Regions from separate parts of the Vogesella sp. LIG4 genome, predicted to be linked through region 2. Evidence: riboswitches for the same ligand, from Rfam matches in the RefSeq annotation. Region 2 holds a riboswitch; the other holds the start of a gene.
The links. A riboswitch is a leader RNA that binds a small molecule or an ion and turns the genes downstream of it on or off. The one in region 2 is predicted to bind thiamine pyrophosphate.

Region 1 (9,454 bases), 1.5 Mb from region 2:
TGCACCTGTTCGATGGCGACGTAGCCGGCAGAACCCGGCGTGGGGGTGATGGCGCTAAGCATCTCGCCACGGCTGCTGCCGCTGAGATCGCCGCTGAATTCCTTCTCGATGGCCAGGCGCCCCAGCTGCATGGCGTCGGTGCCCTGATGAAAAATCACCAGCGGCGTGAGTTTGACGTTGAACGTACCGATTGCCTGCATGCTGCTGTCTCCTGTGGGGGGCGCGGCCCTGCCCGGCCCTAGTTGACAAAGTAGCCGGAAATCCGCCAACTGCCATCCGCTTCTCGCTGTGGTGTTACTGTTTCGATGGCTTCTGCACGGTTATCGAAACGGGCACGGTACTGGATGACCACGTAGTCGCCGGGTGGCGCGCCTGGCAAGGTACGGGCTGGCACGGTGGATTGGAGAGTGCGCGCCTGCAGCTTGCCCAGCGGGCTGCGGGCGCTGTGCAGTGCGTCCAGCCACTGTTGCTGGCTGATGGATGCTTTGAACAACGCGGCGGCCTGCTGCCAGCTGGCGGCAAAGTCGTTGCTGTCGATCAGCGCGAGCCAGGCGCGGGCGGCGGTATCGGCCGCCTCTGTGTCGGGAGTGCTGGCAGCGTGGGCGGCATTGGCGCACAGGCAGCCTGCCAGCAGGGCGGGTAAGAGTCGGCGTTTCATGCGGCGGATTCCGGTGCTGTTGCGCGTGGGAGCGCGGGTGGAGGAAATGGCGCCACCATAACCGAATCCGCTGGCCCGCTCCATTCTGTTGGCATTTTTATTGATGGCGGGTTCGCTACTCACGCCCTACGTGAATAATCGTCTGCAAAGCACAAGGGCAAGCCGTATGGCTTGCCCTTGTCGTTTGCTGCGGGAGAACGGATGCGGCCAACGTTGGCCGCAAGCCATGCCCTTACTGCGGCCGCTGCTTGAAAAAGGTAATCGGTGCGCTGGCCGGGATATCGCTCGGCGGCGCCGATTTCAAGATGTGCTTCTTCATCTTGCCCATCACGTGCATTTCGCACGGGCGGCATTCGAATTTCAGCGTGTAGGTCTCGTCGCCGGTTTTCAGGATCATCGGGTCGGCGCGCACCTGGCCCATCACCCCCTTCACGCCCTTGGCCTGCTTGGGGCACAGGTTGTAGGAGAAGCGCAGGCAGTGCTTGGTGATCATCAGCGAGACCTCGCCCTCTTCCTGGTGCGCTTCGTAGGCCGGCTCGATCACTTCCACGCCGTGCTGCTTGTAGAAATCCCAGGCCAGCGCGTTGTAGACGTTGGCGAGGTAGCTCAGGTTCTGTTCCGGGTAGGCCACGGGCGGTTCCACCGCGGCCTTGCGCGGCTGGCGCGGCCAGGCGGCCACGCGTGCAGCCTCCAGTTTTTCCACCGCTTCGCGGCGCAGGCCGTTGATTACCGAGGCCGGCACAAACCACGGCTGGCTGAGTGTGAGTGCCACATCGTGTGCCTGGAACATGGTATTGCCGAGCTTGGCCACCGCTTCGCGCAGGCTGGCCTCGGCGCGGGCGGCGTCCTTGGCCGGCTCCAGTGCCATGTTGGCCGCAGCGCTGGCGCTGCAGCCGTCGGCGTCGGTCAGGGTCAGCGTCAGGCCGTCCGCGTTGTCGGCCAGCGTGGCCCACACGCCCACGCGACGTTCGGCGGATTTCTTCAGCAGCGCCAGCTCCCAGGCGTGGTCGCGGTTGCGGCTGATGTCGGTGCCGGGCTTGAGGCCGGCCAGCAGCGCCGGGTCGTTGGGTTCGCAGCGCCACAGCAACAGGCCGCCGGGCGCCTTGCCCACCTGTTTCACGGTGTTGAGCTGCATGCCCACCACTTCGCGTTTCTTCATGAAGTTGATGCCGTCGCCGTTGCTCATCTGTTCGCTGGTGGCGATCTCCACCCAGCCCTCGCCCACCTGGTGCACGCTGCCGAGGGCAATGCCGACGAACTTGGGCGAATCGAAGGCGCCGATGTCCTGCTTGCGGCCGGTGGCGAAGTAGTCGGTGGCGCCGCGGTGGAAGGTTTTGTCCGGGTTGGGCGTGAAGAAGATTTCGCTGCTGCCGCTGGCTGCCGGGGCCAGCTCCGGGCGGCGCTCGAAGATTTCGTCCAGTAGCAGGCGGTAGTGGGCGGTGATGTTCTTCACATAGCTCACGTCCTTGTAGCGGCCTTCGATCTTCAGCGAGCGCACGCCGGCGTCCAGCAGCGCTTCCAGGTTGTTGCTCTGGTTGTTGTCCTTCATCGACAGCAGGTGCTTGTCGAAGGCCACCACGCCGCCTTTTTCGTCGGTCAGCGTGTACGGCAGGCGGCAGGCCTGCGAGCAGTCGCCGCGGTTGGCACTGCGGCCGGTGTCGGCATGGCTGATGAAGCACTGGCCGGAGTACGCCACGCACAGCGCGCCGTGGATGAAGTATTCGATGGCGGCCGGGTCGGCGCCTTCGGCCACGGTCTGCGCGATCTTGGCGATCTGCGGAATGGTCAGCTCGCGCGCCAGCACGATCTGGCTGAAGCCGGCATCGGACAGGAAGCGCGCCTTCTCCGGGCTGCGGATGTCGCACTGGGTGGAGGCATGCAGCTGGATCGGCGGCAGATCCATGCGCAGGATGCCCATATCCTGCACGATCAGCGCGTCCACGCCGGCGTCGTACAGTTGCCAGATCAGCTTGCGCGCCGCGTCCAGCTCGGCATCGTGCAGGATGGTGTTGAGGGTGGTGAAGATGCGCGCATGGTAGCGGTGGGCGAATTGCACCAGGGAGGCGATATCTTCCACGCTGTTGCAGGCGTTGTGCCGCGCGCCAAAGCTGGGGCCGCCGATATACACCGCGTCGGCGCCGTGCAGGATGGCCTCGCGGCCGATGTCGGCGTTCTTGGCGGGGGACAGCAGCTCTACCTGGTGCGGCAACAGACTCATGAATACTTCCTGCGGTGGGTGGTGGGGTGAAGGGGCGGAAGTATAGCGGAATCAGTGGCTTAGGTGTAGCCGCCCGCATTGCCGCCGCGAGCGCCGGCGGCAGGCGGACGCCGTGTGGAAAAGATCAGCTCAGCAGGCGGAAGATTTCCCAGTGCTGGGTACCGGAAACCACGTGTGGTTCCAGCTGTCGGCTCCAGGCGGCGTGGGCGTCCAGGGTGGCCAGCTTGGCCCAGGCGGCTTCCAGCTCGGCCAGGCTGCCAACGGTGATTTCGGACTGGATGGTGGATTCCCTGGCGCCGATCGAACCGGTCAGCAGGCGCACGCGGTCTTCGCTCCAGCCTATTTGTGAACCGATTTCCTGTAACCAGTGATGCATCTGCGCCAGCACTTCGGCCTTGTGGCCGAAACGGGCTTCGATACTCCAGCGGGCGATGAACATGGTGGCTACTCCTGTCAGAACAGGGCATGCCGGAAGCGCGCGGTCAGCAGCTGCCGCTGCAGCGCGGAGGCTGTTGGGCGGCCGTGTTGCAAGGTAGCCGGGCCGGCGCACGCGGGGGCGCGTGCGCGCATGCCTGGTGGGTGTAACCCAGCATAGACCATGACCGGGCGGCTGGCTGGCCTCAGCTGCTGAGCAGGTTGGCCAGTGCGTCCACTGCTTCCGCCCACTCGGCGTCTTCGTCCAGCGCCTGCTTCAGGAACGATGACTGCGAGCGGTTCCAGAACGGGGCATCCTCGATGGCGGTTTCGTGCGGCAGCGGGTGGCTGGCGATGAAGGCGCGGATGGCGGGGGGCTCGGCCGGCAGGCCCAGTTGCTGGAACAGGCCCGGCAGATCGTGGTGGCTGGTATCCATGCTGCTCTCCTTTGGCAACGTGTTTTGTTGGTGATGTGACTGTGCAACGATTTGTCTGTGCAGCATAGACTGCAGCAACGGATGTAGCAGCGCAATTGGCATCGCCGGTGAGTAATACGTCGCTGCCGTGTAGCTGGGTGTGAGCAATGCCGCGCCGCCGGCAGCCTGCCCGACTACGGCAAGCTGTGCAGCGATGGCGACCTGAAAAACCTGCACGCCTGCGACTGGTTCCACGCGCTGCTGGAGGAGGTACGCCAGCAGGAATTCAGCCGGCAGTGAGCCGTTGCGCCTTTGGCAAATAAAAAAGGTTGGCCGCAAGCTTGCGGCCAACCTTTTGTTTCATGTGAAACGGTAAATCAGGAACGCGGCATCAGATCTTGTCGTACAGCTTGCCGCCGCCCTGCACGAACTCGATAGCCTTCACTTCCATGCCCTTGTGCAGCGCGTCCTGCTCGCTGATGCCCTGCTTGGCGGCGAATTCGCGCACGTCCTGGGTGATCTTCATCGAACAGAAGTGCGGGCCGCACATGGAGCAGAAGTGCGCCACCTTGGCGCTGTCTTTCGGCAGCGTTTCGTCGTGGAAGTCGCGCGCCTTGTCCGGGTCCAGGCCCAGGTTGAACTGGTCTTCCCAGCGGAACTCGAAGCGCGCCTTGGACAGCGCGTTGTCGCGGATCTGCGCGCCGGGGTGACCCTTGGCGAGATCGGCGGCGTGCGCAGCCAGCTTGTAGGTGATGATGCCTTCCTTCACATCGTTCTTGTTCGGCAGGCCCAGGTGTTCCTTCTGGGTGACGTAGCACAGCATGGCGGTGCCGTACCAGCCGATCTGTGCGGCGCCGATGGCGGAGGTGATGTGGTCGTAGCCCGGTGCGATGTCGGTGGTGAGCGGCCCCAGGGTGTAGAACGGCGCTTCGTGGCACCACTCCAGTTCCTTGTCCATGTTCTCCTTGATCAGCTGCATCGGCACGTGGCCGGGGCCTTCGATCATCACCTGCACGTCGTGCTGCCAGGCGATCTGCGTCAGTTCGCCCAGGGTCTTGAGTTCGCCCAGCTGCGCGGCGTCGTTGGCGTCCCAGGCGGAGCCCGGGCGCAGGCCGTCACCCAGGCTGAAGGCTACGTCGTAGGCCTTCATGATTTCGCAGATTTCCGCAAAGTGGGTGTAGAGGAAGTTTTCCTGGTGATGCGCCAGGCACCACTTGGCCATGATGGAGCCGCCGCGCGACACGATGCCGGTCATACGGTTGGCGGTCATCGGCACGTAGCGCAGCAGTACGCCGGCGTGGATGGTGAAGTAGTCCACGCCCTGCTCGGCCTGTTCGATCAGCGTGTCGCGGAAGATTTCCCAGTTGAGGTCTTCGGCCTTGCCGTTCACCTTTTCCAGCGCCTGGTAGATGGGCACGGTGCCGATGGGTACCGGGGAGTTGCGCAGGATCCACTCGCGGGTTTCGTGGATGTTCTTGCCGGTGGACAGGTCCATGATGGTGTCGGCGCCCCAGCGGATGCCCCAGGTCATCTTGTCCACTTCTTCGCTGATCGACGATGTTACCGCGCTGTTGCCGATGTTGCCGTTGATCTTCACCAGGAAGTTGCGGCCGATGATCATCGGTTCGCTTTCCGGGTGGTTGATGTTGTTGGGGATGATGGCGCGGCCGGCGGCCACTTCCTGGCGCACGAATTCCGCGGTGATGTCTTCCGGCAGCTGGGCGCCGAAGTTCTGGCCGGCGTGCTGGCGGGTCATCAGCTCCAGCAGGCGGTTGTTGCCGGTGGCGTGCAGCGATTCGATATACGCCTTGCGGTTCTGGTTTTCGCGGATGGCGACGAATTCCATTTCCGGGGTGATGATGCCGCGGCGCGCGTAGTGCATCTGGGTAACGTTGGCACCGGCCCTGGCGCGGCGCGGCTTGCGGGTGAGGTCGAAGCGCAGGTCGGCCAGCTTCGGGTCCGCCTCGCGGGCGCGGCCGTATTCGCTGCTCAGGCCGGCCAGCAGCTCGGTGTCGTCACGCTCGGCAATCCAGGCAGCACGCAGTGCCGGCAGGCCGGAGCGGATGTCGATGCTGGCTTGCGGGTCGCTGTACGGGCCGCTGGTGTCGTAGACGTAGATCGGCGGGTTCTGCTCGCCGCCGAACTGGGTGGGGGTGTCGGCCTGGCTGATTTCGCGCATCGGCACGCGAATGTCCGGGCGGCTGCCCTGTACGTGGATCTTGCGGGAGTTCGGCAGCGGCTGGATGGCGGCGGAATCCACCACCATTTGTTCGTTCAGTTTGCTAGGCGCGTTCATCGGGGGGCTCCAGTTGCGATGAAACGGCGCAAGGAGCGACCCGGACAGGCGGGGCGGCACGGGCGAGGCCCGTACGGCATTGGAGTGTCTGGCAGATCACGCTTCCCTACGCCGGGATTATCCGGGTCAGGTTCGAAGGGTAACTCTCACCCACCAGCCTGCCGTTGCGTGCGGGAACTGCTCCCTGGCGCTGTCCGGCAGGGGCAGGACCCCTAGCGACGCAGCGAAGGTAAGTGAATTGCGGTGTGACCGCAAGCGCTTTTTCCTCTGCGCCGTCGCGGCATTCCGCTTTGAAACCAGGTAGTTGCCCGGCATCGGCAGGCGTCTGGCGCCAACCATCATGGGTGATTTGGGCGTGGGGAGGCGGTTGGCGGCAAACCGGGCTGGCGTCTGGCAGGTGTTGTTCTACAGTCAATACTTGTCGGCTGGCCACAGGTGGCCAGGAGGAGGCGGGAATGAACGAGAGTCAGTTGCGGCATGCCATCGAGGATGTTGCCAGCAAGACCGGTGTGCCGGAGGCCGAGGTGCAAAGATGCTTCGAGCAGGCGCTGGGCTCGCTATGCGCCCACGCCCGGGTGCAGGATTACCTGCTGGTGCTGGCCGGGCGGAAGGTACGCGAATCCCTGCGTGCCATGCCCGGCGCGCAGGCAGACGCCGCTCGTGTGGCGCCTGCTGCCCGCCGTTTACAGGGCTGAGCGGCAGTTGGCCGCATTGCCTGATTGTTAATGCCTAGTCGTTCTTGGACGACGGGCGGCCGGTCTTGATGCTTTCCACCTTGGCCAGCATGGTTTTCAGCCGTGCAACAGGCATGGCTTCCAGCGCCAGCAGGCCGGCGCGCAGCAGCTCGCTCTTCTTGATGTTGATGCCGGCATCCAGGCTTTTCTTCTTCAGCTCGGCAATCTTGTCGTAGTCGCTCTTGGGCATGGTGAAGCTGTCGCGCACCACCTTGGTTTTCTTCTTTTTCTTGTCACCGGCAGTGGTGACGGCGGCGGCCTCTACCGGGGCGGCAGCAACGGCTGGCGCCTTGCTTGCCACGGCTTCTGCCGGGGCGGCCTGCTCCGCTGCGGCCGGCTTGCTGCCGGTGCGACGGCGGCTACGGGTAGGGCGGGCGGTTTGCTGGGTGGGAGTAGTGGTCTCGGGCGTGATTGCTGCGGGTTTCTTCATGACGGGCACCGGTGCGCTGATTAAACGAGATATACAGTATATACCGTTATTTACTGCGGAATGCCAATGCAATGCCGGCTGCGGCCGGCTACCGGCATGCAACTTTTCCTCGCCCTGCCCATCCATGCCACTGGTCCGTTCTTCAAGCCCTGCCCCCTAGCCTTTGAGGCAAGAATGCGACATGTGCCTTGGGGGCTTTCTCCGACTCCTGTATGATGACGGCCACTTTGGATAAGTGCGGCCAGCGGCCGCCACTGCGGGCGGTAGCGGTGGCGTGAGGGTGGCACGGTACGGTAGTGGCATTTTTTTGCCAGTGCCTTGATATTGATGGTTTTTCTCCGGCTGCTGCACAGGCAGCATGGTGATGTTTCAGCCCGATGCCGGGCGCCTGCGAAAACCGTATGACATGCCGCGTGCGGTTTTCAGAGTCGTCCTTTTATTTAGTCTTGAATCCCCCGGAGTTTCCGATGAATTTCGAACAAGCCCGTTTCAACATGGTTGAGCAGCAGATCCGTCCGTGGGATGTGCTCGACACCTCCATCCTCGATTTGCTGTTTCACGTGAAACGCGAAGATTTCGTGCCGGAAGACAAGCGCACCCTGGCATTTACCGACGTGCAGCTGCCGCTGGAAAACGGCTGCACCATGCTGGAACCGAAGGTGGAAGCCCGCCTGCTGCAGGACCTGCAGGTGAAAGCCAGCGACAAGGTACTGGAAGTGGGCACCGGCAGCGGCTACATGACCGCACTGCTGGCCGCGGTGAGCCAGCACGTGTACAGCGTGGACCTGGACGCCGAGCAATCCCAGCGCGCTGCGGCCAACCTGAAGACCGCCGGCATCCGCAATGTGACCCTGAGTGTGGGCAACGGCATCGACGGCCTGGCCTCGCAGGCGCCGTTCGACGTGATCTTCCTCGGCGGCTCGGTACCGGTGGTGCCGGAAGCGCTGAAGGCGCAGCTGGCCGTGGGCGGCCGCCTGGCGGTGATCGTGGGCGATGCCCCGGTAATGATCGCCAAGATCATCACCCGCGTGTCGGAAAGCGCCTACCAGGAAAGCGTGAGCTTCGACACCAATATCGCACGCCTGCAGCAGCTGGACGCCATCGAGCCGTCCCGCTTCAGCTTCTGAGCATGGTAGGCGAAATCACTGCCCGCGATCTGGCGGCCTGGCTGGCGGACGACAGTCGTGCCAAGCCGGTGCTGCTGGATGTGCGCGAGGACTGGGAATACGCGCTGTGCCACATCGCCGGCTCGCAGCAGATGGTGATGAACATGGTGCCGCTGCGTCATAACGAGCTGCCGGACGATGTGCCCATCGTTACCATCTGCCACCACGGCGTGCGCAGCTTCCAGGTGGGCCTCTACCTGCAGAACGCCGGCTTCGAGCAGGTGCTGAGCCTGCGTGGCGGCGTGGATGCCTGGGCCAATGAGGTAGACCCGGCGATGGCACGCTACTGAGAACCTGCTTACGATCTGCTGTGCTTCGTGAAACGTTACGCGGTGAGTACGCCTTGTCTCGCTCTAGCTCGCGAGATCGTAAACAGATTCTGCGCCATCCTGCCAAGTCGAAAGCCGTTCCTGCCGGAGCGGCTTTTTTGTTGTTGCCACCGCGTGGCAGAAATCGAGTGAGCATGAGTTACCTATCCCCCGCTATCGAATCCCTGCCCACCGCCTGGCGCGATGTGCTGGCCGCTCCGGCGCTGGCCGCGCAGCTGCAGGCCATCGAGGCGCGTCTTGCCGCCCGCGCCGCTGACGGCGTGGCGATCTATCCGCCGCGCGAGCTGATCTTCAATGCACTGCGCCACGTGGCGCCGCAGGACGTGCGGGTGGTGATCCTGGGGCAGGACCCGTACCACGGTGCCGGCGAGGCCATGGGGCTGAGTTTTTCGGTGCCGGCCGGGGTGAAGATTCCGCCCAGCCTGCGCAATATGTACAAGGAGCTGGCCAGCGACCTGGGCGTCGCCCCGGCCGCCAGCGGCGACCTGTCGCACTGGGCGCGCCAGGGCGTGCTGCTGCTCAACACCTCGCTGACGGTGGAGGCCGACAATGCCGGCAGCCACGGCAAGCTCGGCTGGCAGCAAATCACGGATGCGCTGATCGACGCGGTGAGCGCGCAAAACCCCGGTTGCGTGTTCCTGCTGTGGGGCAACTGGGCGCAGGGCAAGGCCGAGCGCATCGATGCCGGCCGCCACGCGGTGCTGAAGGCGGTGCATCCGTCTCCGCTGTCCGCCAGCCGCGGCTTCTTCGGCTGCCGTCACTTCTCGCAGGCCAATCAATGGTTGGCCGCACG
Region 2 (9,454 bases):
GTGCTGATGGCCAGCAGCACGTCGCCGGCGCCGGCATGCGCTTCCAGGTAGCGCGAGAAGATGGCCTCGTAGCCGTAGTCGTTGCCCACGCAGCTGATGTGGCTGGGGTCGCTGATCGAGGCTGCCGGCAGTGCCTTGCGATCCAGCCGATAGCGGCCGGACAGCTCCTCGGCAAAGTGCATGGCATCGCACATTGAGCCGCCGTTACCGCAGCTGAACACCCGGCGACCGTTGCGGTACGCCGTCACCAGCGCATCGCCGGCGGCGTCGATGGCGGCCAGCGCCTGCTGGTTGGACAGCAGTGCGTCCAGGGCACTGCGCGCTTCGGTGAGGGTGGCAACAATATGCGGTTTCATGGTGTCAGCCTGGTTTTATCTTGATGGCCGGGCATTGTACCCGCCTCGCCCCGCCTGCGCAGTACCTCTTCCGGCGGAAGCCGGTGCCGGCGCCAACAACAGCACGGGCCCCGCGGGGCCCGTGCGTGTATTGAACAAGCCCTTTCGCAGCGCGGAAGGGCCTGGTTTTACAAACAGCAAGGCTGCCGATGCGATTGCCCGGCAAAGCACCTGGCCAGTACGGCTTACGCCGGCTGCAGCCGCACGGCCGGGCGCAGGCTGGCCGCCGCTGCCACCGCCAGCGGCGGCAGGGTGAAGAAGGCGATTGCCGCTTTCAGCTCCCCTGCCATCTGTTCCAGCTGGCTGGCGGATACCGCGGTCTGGGTGGCGGCGGTGCTGGTTTCCTCGGTCATCTGCGCCACCTGCTCCACGTTGCCGGCGATATTGCCGCTGGCCGCCTGCTGCTGCGCCAGCGCCGCCGATACCGACAGGATCGCCTGGTTGATGCGGCCAACGTTGCCGCTGATGCCGGCCATATTGTCGCGCGCCTGGCGGGTCTGCAGCAGTCCTTGCTCCATGCCGGCCACGGTCTGGTGAATGTCGGCCACCACCTGCTGGCTGCTGGACACCATCTCGGCAATGATCTCGCTGATCTGGCTGGTGGAATGCGCGGTGCGTTCCGACAGCTTGCGCACCTCGTCGGCCACCACGGCGAAGCCGCGGCCGGCCTCGCCGGCGCGCGCCGCTTCGATGGCGGCGTTCAGCGCCAGCAGATTGGTCTGCTCGGCCACGTCGCGAATCACTTCCACCACGCCGGAGATCTGCTGCGACTTGCTGCCCAGCAGATTGGCCTGCTGCTGCGACGCCTGCACCTGCGCGCTGACCTGCTGGATGGTATCCAGCGTGCCGCTGATGCTGGCTTCGCCGGCGCCGGCCAGCTGGCCGGCACTGCCGGCATCGCGCGCCACTTCGCGGGTATTGTCGCTGACCGAGGCGATGCTCACCGACAGCTGCTCCACCGATGCCGACATGGCGGCAACGGAGCGGGTCTGCTCCTCCGCCGTTACCGCGACCTGCTCGGAGGATGCGGCCAACTCGGTGGCGTTGATCGACAGCCGCTCGATCACCTGCTCCAGCTCCTGCACCAGCCGGCCCAGCGATTGCTGCATGACGGCCATGCAGGCCACCACGCTACTGTCGTCGCCGGCCCGCACCGCCAGGCTCTGGCTGAGATCGCCGGCGGCAATGCGCCGTGCCAGCTGCACCACATCTGCCGGCTCGCCGCCCAGCTGGCGCAGCAGGTTGCGGATGATGAAAAAGCCCATGCTGCTGCCCAGCGCCAGACCGGCCAGCATCAGCACGATCGACATATTGGTACTGTGCTGCGCGGAAACCTGCGCCTTGGCGTACTCCTCGGCAGCCACCCGCAGCTGCAGCTCGATCAGCGCGTCGATCTGCCGTGCCACCGGGTCCATCGCCGGGTACAGCTGCTGGTCGGTGAACTGCTGCAGGCCGGCGGCATCGCCCGCCTGCGCCAGCTGGCGCAGTTGCACGGTGGCGGCATTGGCCACCTGCATTGCCTGCTCCGCCCGGGCAGCCAGGCCCTGCTCTTCTGCGGTCAGATAGGTGGCACGGTAAGCCTGCCATTGTTTGTCGATGTCGCTGCGTGCGCTGTCCAGGTTCTGCAGAAAGGTATCGCGGCTGATGCTACCGGCGTGCAGCTTGTGAGTGGCATCCACGATGCTGCTGGCGTAGCCGTCCGCCACGTGCTTGAGCTGCTGCAGCGGCAGCACGCGGTCGTTATAGGTGGTGGCAAAGGCGCCCATGATTCTGGATTGCACATACATGCCGTAGCCGCCCAGGGTGGCGGCTATCAGCAGCAGCAGCCCGAGCAGCAGGCTCAGGCGCTGGCCTATGGTCAGATGACGGAACATGTCGTTACTCCGGTGGGTGAGGTGAGAACGTCAACATTTGTTAATTCATCTGTTAGTTAGCCATTATCAAATTACATGTCAATGCAATAAGCCGCCGCTAGGTAGTTACACCTAGCGGCCACTCCAGCCCGCGCCAGCGCTCTGCCACCACCTCGCTGGCAATAAATGGCCACAAAATGTCTATACCAACCAATAAAGCGCCGGCTTGCGCCATAAAATGCCAATGGCAAGCCGGATTAGCCGCAGATTGCCGGCACAACACCCGTGATGCTTCATGCCAAAAGCATTGCTGCATTTGCACATAGCCAGGCACGGCCACGCGCGGCAATAAAAATGCCGCCCAGCCAGTGGCGTGGGCGGCATGGTGGCGGCGCTCCGGGCGCGATCAGCCCTGCCAGCGCAGCAGCGCCTCCGCGCGCACCCCCAGCGCCAGGCTGCGGCCAACCTGCGGCTGCGGCATGCCGGCCAGCTCGCGCGGGCTGAGCAGCAGCTGCCACGGCGCGTCGTCACCCGCCACCGTCAGCCGCCAGCCATCGGCCTGCGGCGCCACCGCCAGGATGCGCCGCTGCGGCTGGCCATCGCCCAGCACGAAGGCCTGCGGCGGGATGGCGTAGCCATCGAACACATTGTGAAAGCCGACGAAGCGCGCCACCCAGGCACTGGCCGGCTGCGCCAGGATCTCCGCCGGCGTGCCCTGCTGCACGATGCGGCCGTGCTGCAGAATGGCCACCCGCTGCGCCAGGGTGAATGCCTCGTGACGGTCGTGCGTTACCAGCAGCGCCGGCACCTGCAGGCCGGCCAGGTGCTGCGCCACATCGGCCAGCAGCTGCTGTTTGAGGTCGGTGTCCAGGCTGGAGAACGGTTCGTCCAGCAGCAGCAACTGCGGCCGGCACACCAGCGCGCGTGCCAGCGCCACCCGCTGCCGTTCGCCGCCGGACAGGGTGTGGCAGGCGGCGCGGCCACGGCCGGCCAGCCCCACCGCCGCCAGCATGTCTTCGGCCTGCTGCCGCGCCGCACGTGGCGGCTGGCCGCGCTCGACCAGGCCGAAGGCAACGTTGGCCGCAGCGTCCAGGTGCGGGAACAGCGCATGATCCTGGAACATCATCGCCAGCTGGCGGCGCTCCGGCGGCAGCGCCAGCAGGTCGCGGCCGTGCAGGCTGACACTGCCGGCATCCGGCCGCTGCAGCCCGGCCAGCACCGCCAGCAGGCTGGACTTGCCGGCGCCGGACGGCCCCAGCAGCGCCAGCGTCTCACCTGCCGCCACCTGCAGCGACACGCCGTCCAGCACGCGGCGGCGGTGGAAGGCCAGGCTCAGTTGTTCAATCCGCAGCACGATGTTTCTCCGGCCATTCGATGATCAGGAACGCCAGCAGGGCAAAGCCCAGCAGCAAACAGGTAAGCAGCATGGCCTGCTGCAGGTTGGCCGCACCGGGGCGGCCCAGCCGCTGGTAGATCAGCGTGGTGAGCGTGGTCCACTCCGGGCGCGACAGGAACAGCGTCACCGCGAATTCGCCCACCGCGGTGGCAGCGGCAAACGCCAGCCCGCGGCGCAGCGCCGGGCGGATCAGCGGCAGGCTGACGCGGAGAAAAGCGCGCCAGCGGGTGGCGCCCAGGGTGCGCGCCGCCGCCGGCAGGCTGGGCGGCAGACTGGCCAGCGCCGCCGCCACCGCCTTGGCCACAAAGGGGTAGCCCAGCAGCGCATAGGCCGCCAGCAGCAGCCCCAGGCTGGCGCTGAACTGCGGGTACAGCAGCAGCAGGCCGAAGGCCAGCATCACCGGCGACACCATGAAAGGCAGAAAGCCCAGCCCGCGCAGCCACCACCAGCGCGCCGCCGCCACGCCGTGCGTCAGCCCCAGCAACAGCGCCAGCAGCACCGCGCCGGCAGAAAAACGCAGCGTGTTGCCGATGGCGCCCAGCACCTCGCCATCCCACAGGCTGCGCCAGCTGGCGGCATCGGCCTGCAGTGCACGCCAGACAATCGCGGCCAGCGGCGCGGCGCAGCACAGCGCCAGCAACAGCAGCGCCGCCAGCAGCTGCAGGCGTTGCGGCCAACCTTGCGGCGGGCGGCACAACGTGGGGCCGGGGCGGTTGTCCCGCACCAGCCGGCGCTCGACCCAGGCATAGCCGCCTACCGCCAGTGCACCCACCGCCAGTGCCAGCAGTGCCAGCGCGCCGGCATCAGCCAGGTTCAGCTCGTAAGCCACCAGCGAATAGATTTCCACTTCCACCGTGGCGTAGCGCTGCCCGCCCAGCAGCAGCGCCAGGCCGAAACCGGCAAAGCAGTACAGGAAGATCAGGCACAGCGCGGAGCCCAGCCACGGCCGCAGCACCGGCCACTCCACCCGCCAGAAGCAGCGCCACGGCGTGGCGCCCAGCGTGCGCGCCGCCTGCAGGCGGCTGGCCGGCACCTGCGCCAGGCCATCCACCCCGGCACGCACCAGCAGCGGCAGGTTGTAGAACAGGTTGCCGTACAGCAGCAGCCACGGCGTGTCCTGCAGATTGATGCCGCTCACGCCATGCGGGCCGAACAGCGCCAGCACGCCGAGGCCGGCCACCAGGGTGGGCATCACGAAGGGTAGCAGCAACAACCGCAGCAGCAGGCGGCGGCCGGGAAAGTCATAGCGCGCCAGCACCCAGGCCAGCGGCAGGCCAATGAGCAGGCACAGCAGACAGCTGGCCAGCGCCTGCCCCAGCGACCACGCCAGCCGCCACTGCAGGTAGCTGTCCTGCAGCAGCGCCGGGCTGAACGCCACCCCGCCCTGCCACAGCAACCGCGCCAGCGGCGCCGCCACCATGGCGGCCAGGAACAACAGCGGCAGCAGCGCCAGGCTGCTGCGCAGCGGCCAGTTCACGCAGCGTGCTCCAGCAGGAACACCTGCTCGTCGCCGTCTTCCGGGTCGTGCCAGCTGCCCACCTGGCAAAAGCCGAAGCGGTGCGCCAGCGCCAGCGACGGCTGGTTGTGCGGCGCGATGGACAGCACGAAGCGCTGCTGCCCGTGCTCGCGCCGCGCCCAGTGCAGCATGGCGGCCAGCGCCTCGGCGGCGTAGCCCTGGCGACGGTGCGCGGCGTACACGGTGTAGCCCAGCTCCACCGCGCCCGGCGCCAGCTCATGCAGATACGCCGGCGCCGGCGTGCTGTGAAAGCCGATATGCCCCAGCATGCGGCCGCTGTCGCGGCACAGCATGGCGCGCAGCGACCACGGCGCGTAGCCGTCATCGGCCAGCATGTCCGCCAGCCGCAGCGCCATCAGCGCCTGCTCGCCCAGCCAGTCCGCCGGCAGCACGGCGCCCAGCCGGGCGCCGGCCTCGACATGGCGGCCGTTGCTGCCCAGGCGCAGTACCTCGGCATCCAGGTGGCGCAGTATCAGCCGCGGGCTGTGGATGTCGCCGTGGCGTCCAACTGCAAGATTGGCAGCAAGGTTGGCCGCAAGCATGGCGTCAGTTACCGGATTTCAGCACCAGCCGCGTCCAGCGGCTGACCCAGCCGGCGGTCTTGGCCTGCATGGCGTCAAGCTTGGGGTTGCTGAACGCGGTGGGCTGCGGCGCGTGCTTGTACACCGGGTCCAGGCTCACGCCGTCCACTGCCGGGTACATCCACATTTCGGTGGGAATCGCCTGCTGCGCCGCATTGCTGCGCATGAAATCGACAAAGGCCTGCGCCGCCTGCGGCTCCTTGCCTCCCTTCACCCGCGCCACGCCTTCCACCTGCTGGAACACGCCGCCCTTGAGCAGCAGGTTGGCGGTGGGCGCCTCGCTGAGTTTTTCCTTGCTGTAGAACACCTCGGCCGCCGGGCTGGTGGCATAGCTCACCACGATGGGGCGCGCGCCGCCGTTGCGGCTGAACTCGGTGTAGTAGGCCTCGCTCCAGCCTTTCACCACCTTCATGCCGTTATCGCGCAGCTTCTCCCACCACTGGAAGGCGCCGGCCTCGCCCTTGCCGGCGATGGTGGCCAGCAGAAAGGCCAGCCCCGGGCTGGAGGTAGCCGGGTTTTCCACCACCAGCAGGTTCTTGTAGGCCGGCTTGGCCAGGTCGTCCAGGCTGGCCGGCAGCGGCAGCTTGTTCTTGGCGAACCAGGCCTTGTCGATGTTCAGGTTCACGTAGCCGTAGTCCACCGCTACCGCGCCCGGCAGGGCAACGCCGGCCACGCTGCGGCCAACCTTGCTGCTGGTGGGCTCCAGCACGCCGGCGGCATTGGCCTTGCCGATCAGGGTGTTGTCGATGCCGTACACCACGTCGGCAATGGGGTTGGCGCGGGTGAGGATCAGCTTGTTGAGCATCTCGCCGGCATCGCCGGCCTTGATGATGGACAGCTTCACGCCGGCCTGCTGCTCGAACTCGGCCAGTTTGTCCTTGGGCAGGCTGAACGAGCTGTGCGTCAGCACGCGCAGCTCGCCGGCTGCGGCACAAAGGGAGACGCCGGCCAGCGCCAGCAACATGATGGTTTTCTTGAACATTGCAGACATCCTCTTTTGCTTACGGCACCCAAAAGAAGAAGCGGCACGCGGCATGGCCGCACATCACACTTCCTCCGCTGGCATGACCCAGATCAGGTTCTGGGGTATTTCTCAGTCCGCCTGGCCAACATGCCTGGCGGGCACCCCCGGTGATCGAGCGGCAAGTATAACGCTTCATGCCACAATCCTTAACAGCTGTGCGCAACCCGCCCCTGCCCTGGCAGCTAGACTGTGAACTGCCTTTTTACATTCCACTGCCATCATGCTCCTGCTGCGCCGCCTGCTTCCGCTCCTGCTCCCGCTGTCTGCCCTGGCTGCGCCAATCGGCGAGGACGGCGCCCGCCTGCTGCTGCAGCGCACCGGCTTTGGCGCGCCGCCGGCGGCCATCCGCCAGCTGGCACCACTGGAACGGGCGCAGGCGGTGGACCGCGTGCTGGACGAGGCCCACCACGTGGCACAGACCCCGCCACCGGGCTGGGCGGAGCAGGAACTGCAACTGCCGCCGCGGCGCGACATGAGCGAGGAAGAGAAAAAGGCATTCCAGCGCGAGGAGCAGGAAAAGGGCCTGGCGCTGCGCGGCTGGTGGCTGCAGGAGATGTATGCCAGCCACAGCCAGATCAGCGAAAAGATGACCCTGTTCTGGCACAACCACTTCGTGTCGGCACTGGAAAAAGTGAAAGTGCCGGAGCTGATGTACCAGCAGAACGTGCTGCTGCGCCGCGATGCGCTGGGCAACTTCGCCACCCTGCTGCACGACGTCGCCCGCGATCCGGCCATGCTGCGCTACCTGGACACCGCGGCCAACCGCAAGGGCCAGCCCAACGAGAACTTCGCCCGCGAGGTGATGGAACTGTTCACCCTGGGCGAAGGCCATTACAGCGAGCAGGACATCCGCGAGGCGGCACGCGCCTTCACCGGCTGGAGCCTGCAACCGGGCAGCATCAGCTTCGTCTACCGCCCGCGCCAGCATGACGACGGCAGCAAGACCGTGTTCGGCCGCAGCGGCAATTTCGACGGCGACGAGGTGCTGGACCTGCTGCTGGCGCGGCCGGAAACCAGCCGCTTCATCACCCGCAAACTGTGGCTGTACCTGGTGTCGCCGCAGGTGGACGAGCAAAAGGTGCAACAGTTGGCCGCAAGCTTCGCCCGCGACTACGAGATCAAACCGCTGCTGCGCAAGCTGCTGCTGAGCGATGCCTTCTGGCGCAGCGCCGGCCAGCAGGTGAAATCGCCGCTGGAGCTGACCGTGGGTACGCTGCGCACCTTCGAGCAGCCGGCGCCGGACTGGCGGGCGCTGGCGGTGCTCAACCGCGGCATGGGACAGGACGTGTTCAACCCGCCCAATGTGCGCGGCTGGCCCGGCGGCGAAGCGTGGATCAACAGCGCCACCCTGCTGGCACGCAAACAGTTCCTGGATCGCCTGTGGCGCGACGGTGGCAACCGGCCGGCCATGGACCCGGCCGCCAGGCCGCTGGAGAAACGCGCCGAGCGCAGCATGAATCAGCTGGTGCTCCCGGCGGACGACTGGCTGCAAGGCACCGGGCTGAGCATGGCGCAGCTGCCGCACTACCTGCTGGCGCTGCCGCCCACCCAGCCGCTTGCGGCCAACCTGCCCGCCAGCCAGACGCTGCGTGCGCTGTTGATGGATCCGGCTTACCAGGTGGAATGAGGGAGACCCCGATGCAAAGACGCGACTTTCTCAAAACCCTGGGCGCCGGCCTGCTCACCGTGCAACTGCCCGGCCTCGCCTACGCGCTGGCACCGGCCGGCTATGAGCGGCTGCTGATCCTGGTGGAGCTGAAGGGCGGCAACGACGGCCTCAACACCGTGGTGCCGTTCGCCAGCAGCGATTACTACCGGCTGCGCCCCAGCCTCGCCATTGCCCGCGAACAGGTGCTGCAACTGAACGAAAGCAGCGGCCTGCACCCGGCGCTGGCACCACTGCTGCCGCTGTGGCAGGCCGGCCAGCTGGCCATCGTGCAGGGCGTGGGCTACCCGGAACCCAATCTGTCGCACTTCCGCTCCATCGATATCTGGGACAGCGCCAGCAACAGCCAGCAATACCTGAGCGACGGCTGGCTGACGCGGCTATTCCAGCACTACCCGCCGGGTGATGCCTACGCCAGCGACGGTGTCATCCTCGGCAGCCAGACACTGGGGCCGCTGGCCGGCGGCGCCCGCGCCGTGGTGCTCACCACGCCGGACAGCTTCGCCCGCCAGGCCAGGCTGGTACAAAGCCACGCAGCCGGCGGCAGCGGCGCGCTGGCACACATCCTGAAAGTGGAAGACGACATCCGCCATGCGGCTGCGGAGCTGGGTGGCAGCGGTGGCGGCATGGCCGCCATGGCACCGGCTGGTGCGCGCGACGAAGGCAAGCTGCCGGCCGCGCCCGGCGCCTTCGGCCAGGCTATCCGCACCCTGCTGGCCACACTGGACGGCGGTGCGCGTATCGCGGTGGCGCGGCTGACGCTGACCGGCTTCGACACCCACAGCAACCAGCCCGCCACCCAGGCGCGGCTGCTGGGTGAGCTGGCCGAAGGGTTGGCCGCATTGCAGCAGGGGCTGGACGCACGCGGACGCTGGCGCGACACCCTGCTCATGAGCTATGCCGAGTTCGGCCGCCGCCCCCGCCAGAACGGCAACAACGGCACCGACCACGGCACCGCCAATGCCCACTTCGTATTGGGCGGACGGGTAAAAGGCGGCCTCTACGGCCAGGCACCGCAGCTAG

Region 1: linked by a shared signal. The riboswitch ahead of thiC (phosphomethylpyrimidine synthase ThiC) and the one ahead of PSELUDRAFT_RS17710 (thiamine ABC transporter substrate binding subunit) in region 2 are both predicted to bind thiamine pyrophosphate.

Annotation. Positions count from the first base shown of each region.
Region 1 covers NZ_LT607802.1:1,191,192-1,200,645, forward strand. Annotated here, with positions in the region: gene PSELUDRAFT_RS05610 (DUF3224 domain-containing protein) at 1-200, opposite strand, end outside; gene PSELUDRAFT_RS05615 (DUF4019 domain-containing protein) at 239-658, opposite strand; gene PSELUDRAFT_RS05620 (U32 family peptidase) at 891-2,876, opposite strand; gene PSELUDRAFT_RS05625 (hypothetical protein) at 3,001-3,315, opposite strand; gene PSELUDRAFT_RS05630 (DUF2789 domain-containing protein) at 3,497-3,727, opposite strand; gene thiC (phosphomethylpyrimidine synthase ThiC) at 4,098-6,002, opposite strand; TPP riboswitch at 6,089-6,226, opposite strand; gene PSELUDRAFT_RS05640 (DUF3562 domain-containing protein) at 6,458-6,697, shown strand; gene PSELUDRAFT_RS05645 (hypothetical protein) at 6,732-7,166, opposite strand; gene PSELUDRAFT_RS05650 (protein-L-isoaspartate O-methyltransferase) at 7,634-8,293, shown strand; gene PSELUDRAFT_RS05655 (rhodanese-like domain-containing protein) at 8,296-8,622, shown strand; gene ung (uracil-DNA glycosylase) at 8,796-9,454, shown strand, end outside.
Region 2 covers NZ_LT607802.1:3,819,701-3,829,154, forward strand. Annotated here, with positions in the region: gene PSELUDRAFT_RS17685 (SIS domain-containing protein) at 1-356, opposite strand, end outside; gene PSELUDRAFT_RS17690 (methyl-accepting chemotaxis protein) at 581-2,269, opposite strand; gene PSELUDRAFT_RS17695 (ABC transporter ATP-binding protein) at 2,655-3,602, opposite strand; gene PSELUDRAFT_RS17700 (iron ABC transporter permease) at 3,589-5,064, opposite strand; gene PSELUDRAFT_RS17705 (GNAT family N-acetyltransferase) at 5,118-5,702, opposite strand; gene PSELUDRAFT_RS17710 (thiamine ABC transporter substrate binding subunit) at 5,707-6,723, opposite strand; TPP riboswitch at 6,775-6,881, opposite strand; gene PSELUDRAFT_RS17715 (DUF1800 family protein) at 6,986-8,392, shown strand; gene PSELUDRAFT_RS17720 (DUF1501 domain-containing protein) at 8,404-9,454, shown strand, end outside.